Regions from separate parts of the Paenibacillus sp. FSL W7-1332 genome, predicted to be linked through region 2. Evidence: riboswitches for the same ligand, from Rfam matches in the RefSeq annotation. Region 2 holds a riboswitch; the other holds the start of a gene.
The links. Region 2 has a riboswitch for FMN ahead of MKX98_RS07160 (DMT family transporter). Riboswitches for the same ligand answer to the same signal wherever they lie in the genome.
Positions count from the first base shown of each region.

Region 1: another riboswitch for FMN. It lies ahead of ribD (bifunctional diaminohydroxyphosphoribosylaminopyrimidine deaminase/5-amino-6-(5-phosphoribosylamino)uracil reductase RibD); the one in region 2 lies ahead of MKX98_RS07160 (DMT family transporter).

Region 1 covers NZ_CP150209.1:2,606,434-2,608,635, reverse strand. Annotated here, with positions in the region: gene ribD (bifunctional diaminohydroxyphosphoribosylaminopyrimidine deaminase/5-amino-6-(5-phosphoribosylamino)uracil reductase RibD) at 1-815, opposite strand, end outside; FMN riboswitch at 1,083-1,266, opposite strand; gene MKX98_RS11470 (thioesterase family protein) at 1,466-1,867, shown strand; gene MKX98_RS11465 (peptidylprolyl isomerase) at 1,936-2,202, opposite strand, start outside.
Region 2 covers NZ_CP150209.1:1,683,353-1,685,554, forward strand. Annotated here, with positions in the region: gene MKX98_RS07150 (choice-of-anchor I family protein) at 1-133, shown strand, start outside; gene MKX98_RS07155 (hypothetical protein) at 301-669, shown strand; FMN riboswitch at 906-1,072, shown strand; gene MKX98_RS07160 (DMT family transporter) at 1,209-2,189, shown strand.

The DNA of each region.
Region 1 (2,202 bases), 920 kb from region 2:
CCTGGCCCGCAGGGGATAACCTGAACTCCTTGCTCTTCCAGCATGGACCGCTTCTTCTCATCCGCCTGCTCCATCGTCAAGACCCATGTCGGTGCCAAACCGTCTGTCACGACATGGCTGTCGAGCGGGATTCGTAAGCTGGAATCCACAATGATCCTAACCGGATGCAAGCCTTCCACGCCAAGTCTTGTCGTCAGGCTTGGATTATCCGCGATTACGGTAGACACGCCTACCATGATACCCTGGTGACGATGACGCAGCGTATGCACAAGCTCTCTTGCTTCCTCATTGGATATCCACTTGCTATCACCGGTTTTCGAAGCGATCTTGCCGTCCAGCGTGCTGGCTGTCTTTAACGTTACGAAAGGCTGACCCGTCGTAATGAATTTAATGAAGGTTTCGTTCAAGCGAAGAGCACGTTCCTTAAGGACACCGATCTCAACCCGGATTCCCGCTGCGCGCAGCATTTGGATCCCATTGCCCGCAACAAGAGGATTGGGGTCCTCGCAAGCAACAACCACTCGCTGAACACCTTCGGCAATCAGCCTCTCGCTGCATGGCGGCGTCGTACCGTAGTGACTGCAGGGCTCCAGTGTCACGTACACCGTACTACCCGCTGCTTTGCTGCCAGCCATATTCAGGGCATGAATTTCAGCGTGCGGTGTTCCGCGCTCCAGATGTGTTCCCACCCCTGCAAGCGCGCCATCCTTAACGACGACACAGCCCACAACCGGATTAATCCCGGTTTGGCCCTGAGCACGTTCAGCCAGGTCCAGCGCAAGTGACATATAGAATTCATCGTTGACGATATCCATGCTAAACATGCCCCTTTCTCAACGTTCACACAAAAAAGCCCTGCCAAAGATTCGGGGAATCCTTAACAGGGCTTGATGGAAGTTAATAATCGACACACTAAATAACCGTTATGATCGCAGGTTTTGCCTATAACAAACGATTCAAATCCGTTACCGACGACATCAAATCATCGCAAGCACAGGTTAGAATTGCATGTGAAAACCTGCACATAACGCATATCGCGTTGTGTGCACAGACACAAATAGCACATGTTGCTTATGTGTCTTTCACTCCTTCTCCCATCCAGACTATACTGTCGGTCCCGGATTTTCACCAGGTCCACCGCATACGGTGTGTTACAACACACGCATATCCGGGTCACGGACTAAGACGCAGCCATCTGCTTTCTAAAGCTCAATCACTGCGTTCATCACCGCCGGTAGGGAATTTCACCCTGCCCCGAAGGATTAAACATATGAAATTGTTTGATCTTATCAAGAATCTTATCACCACCTTTTGAAAATTGCAAGAAAAACAACTAACTTTTTTAAAGTTTATAACTTAATGACAATATGTGTATTGAATGTAGAAGGAGAATCCTCCCCCAAGGGAGAACAGTTAAATAGGATAAACACAGGAACTAGATACAGTTGAAAAGGAGCACGCAACGATGAAAACATCGCTGGACATTGTCGTCCGTCCTACGGAGATCGACGTCAACGGACATGTAAACAACGCCAAATACCTGGAATATCTGGAGTGGGGCCGTGAGGAATGGTACGAAGCAGGAAATCTTCAATATGACCTATTGAAACGGCTCGGTGTCCAGACCGTTACCGTCAATATCAATATTAATTATCGCAAGGAGTGCGGCCAGGGCGAACGGCTGACGATCGTGACCGAACCGCAGATTATGGGTCGTACGAGTTATGTGCTGATTCAGACGATATACAACGAACAGGGAGAGCTGTGCGCGGATGCCGCCGTTACCAGTGTGGCGATGGATGTACATACTCGAAAAAGCCGGCCTGTTCCGGAGGAGCTCCGCCAATTATTCCCTGACCCTGCCTAACCCCTCCCCGGAATATTAAAAACAGGCTCACCCTTATGAGTGAGCCTGTCCTGACCAGAAGCTAATGGTTACGCTTCGTATACTTCTACTTTTTCCATTTTGTCGCGGCCTTTGAATGCATCCACATACTCCATGCCCTCTACAACTTTACCGAACACCGTATGTTGTCCGTCCAAATGCGGCTGCGGCTCGTAGCATACATAGAACTGGCTTCCGCCCGTGTTGCGGCCGGCATGCGCCATGGCCAAGCTTCCACGCTCATGCTTGTTAGGGTTGATCTCGCAGTTGATGGTATAGCCAGGACCGCCGGTTCCCGTTCCCTGTGGGCAGCCGCC
Region 2 (2,202 bases):
TGCCAGTCTTACGGAGCAAGGCATCCTGCGGGGTGACAACCATGGTCATTTCGGTGCACTCGATTCGGTTACCCGTGCGCAAGCGGCACTTGTTCTGAAACGTACTTTGGCAGCATTGAACTTTATGAACTAAGCGAAGCAGGAATCCATTAGAAATTATAAGACCGTCCTTAAGGTTGCTGAAACCTTAAGGACATTTTTTTTATAACAATGTAAATTGCGAGCGGTTAAAGAGAAGTGCGCTGGTATCCGATAATATCCGTAAGTGTTAGATTAACGATGGGATAAGGATGTGGGTTCATGCGCATTGCGTCTGCATATACATACTGGAGTCAGGTGAAACGGATGGACGCCGAATCAGCCCAAGGCGGATTTGAACAGCTGCTCCAGAAGAGCAAGGAGGAAGAAGAGAATAAGGGAAAGCTGGTAACCGTAAGGGAAAACGGTTATTTGCGTCAGTATATGGTTCAACCGGATGGGAGCAAAATGCTGTTAAGCGAGACGAAGCAGTACGAGAGTGAATCCGCCGGCAGTTCAACAGATCTATCGATGTCGTTGCCTCAAACAGGCGGAATGAGTCATAATACCAAGGACGCTCTCGATCTGTTATGTCTTCAGGCTGGTGCGGTCGGTACCCGTTCCAGCTACAAGATATTCGATATTACCTAAAATGAATAAATACCAAAAAATCATACTGGTAACAAATCGATACTTGCTGTATAATTCTCAGTAAGTCTTGGTTGAACGTGAGATTTTTCATTGTATTCAAGTCTAATTTCACTTATTTTGAAAATAGATGTATTTACATGAAAGAATTCATGTTATAATTTCAATATATCAACTAAGCTCATAGGAATTATCGGTTAATTAGTGAGTGTGAATGCATTACAAAATAAAACATGAATATGGATCTTCGGGGTAAGGTGAAATTCCTAACCGGCGGTGATGCTTCGTTCCGGCGTGAACGAAACTCAGCCCGCGACTCGCTGCGTTCTGGTGTGAATCTGATCGCAGCGACTGACTTGGTGCAATTCCAAGGCCGACGGTAAAGTCCGGATGGGAGAAGATCAAAGATGAGTTTGCCGTGGATGCGAAATTTTCCATTCGGGCGCAGGCTTATTTGATCAGCCCCCGTTTACGTCGACATATGTCGATGACGGGGGCTTTCTGCTAGTAAGACCTCCGTATTCAAGACAGGAGAGGGCAAGATGAGTAATATTAATACTGGAGTCAAGGTGAAACCCTATGGTTCCGACACACAGGCAAGTCGACGTTTTAAGGGAGGGTTCTGGCTCGTCGTTTTGGGAGCCGCCCTGTGGGGCGTAGACCCCTTATTCCGGGTCATTCTGCTTAAGAATCTGACTTCGGCACAGATCGTTTTGCTTGAACATATCATTATTTCCCTGATTGCAATTCCTGTATTGTGGAAGAACCGGGAGGAACTAAAAGGCCTTGGCTGGAATCATGTAGGTGCTCTGCTGTTTATATCCTGGGGCGGCTCGGCATTGGCTACCGTATTGTTCACGATGGGGCTATCGAGCGGCAATCTGAATGCCGTCCTGCTGCTTCAGAAGCTGCAGCCGCTGTTTGCCATCATTCTGGCCAGCCTGCTTCTGAAAGAGAAGCTTCCGCGCCATTTCGGGATACTGCTCACCATCGCGTTGGCGGGCACGTATTTACTGACCTTCGGTTTAACCTTGCCGATTGGCCATTGGAATGAGTTTATTCAAGTTGGCAGTCTCTTGTCCTTAGGCGCAGCAGCGCTGTGGGGCGGTTCAACCGTCATGGGGCGCCTGATGGTAGGCAAACTGAAATACGAGACGGTAACCTCGCTGCGCTTCGTGCTTGCCCTGCCGCTCCTGACCGTCATCACGTGGAGCGAGGGTGCAGCATGGAATATGCCGGCCTGGAATACCGGGGCCTTTGCCTTGGTATCGCTGAACCTGATCGGTCAGGCATTACTGCCGGGTCTCCTGAGCTTGCTGGTTTATTATAAAGGATTAACCACGACCAAAGCCTCCGTGGCAACACTCGCGGAATTGAGTTTTCCCATGGTGGGCGTGCTCATCAACTGGATCGTATTCCAGCAGATCGTGACAGGTCCTCAGCTTCTGGGATTCCTGCTGATCTGGGTCGTACTGTTTATTATTTCCAGACAGCAATCCGAAGCTTCCCCGCAATTGCAATAAAATCATACGTTTG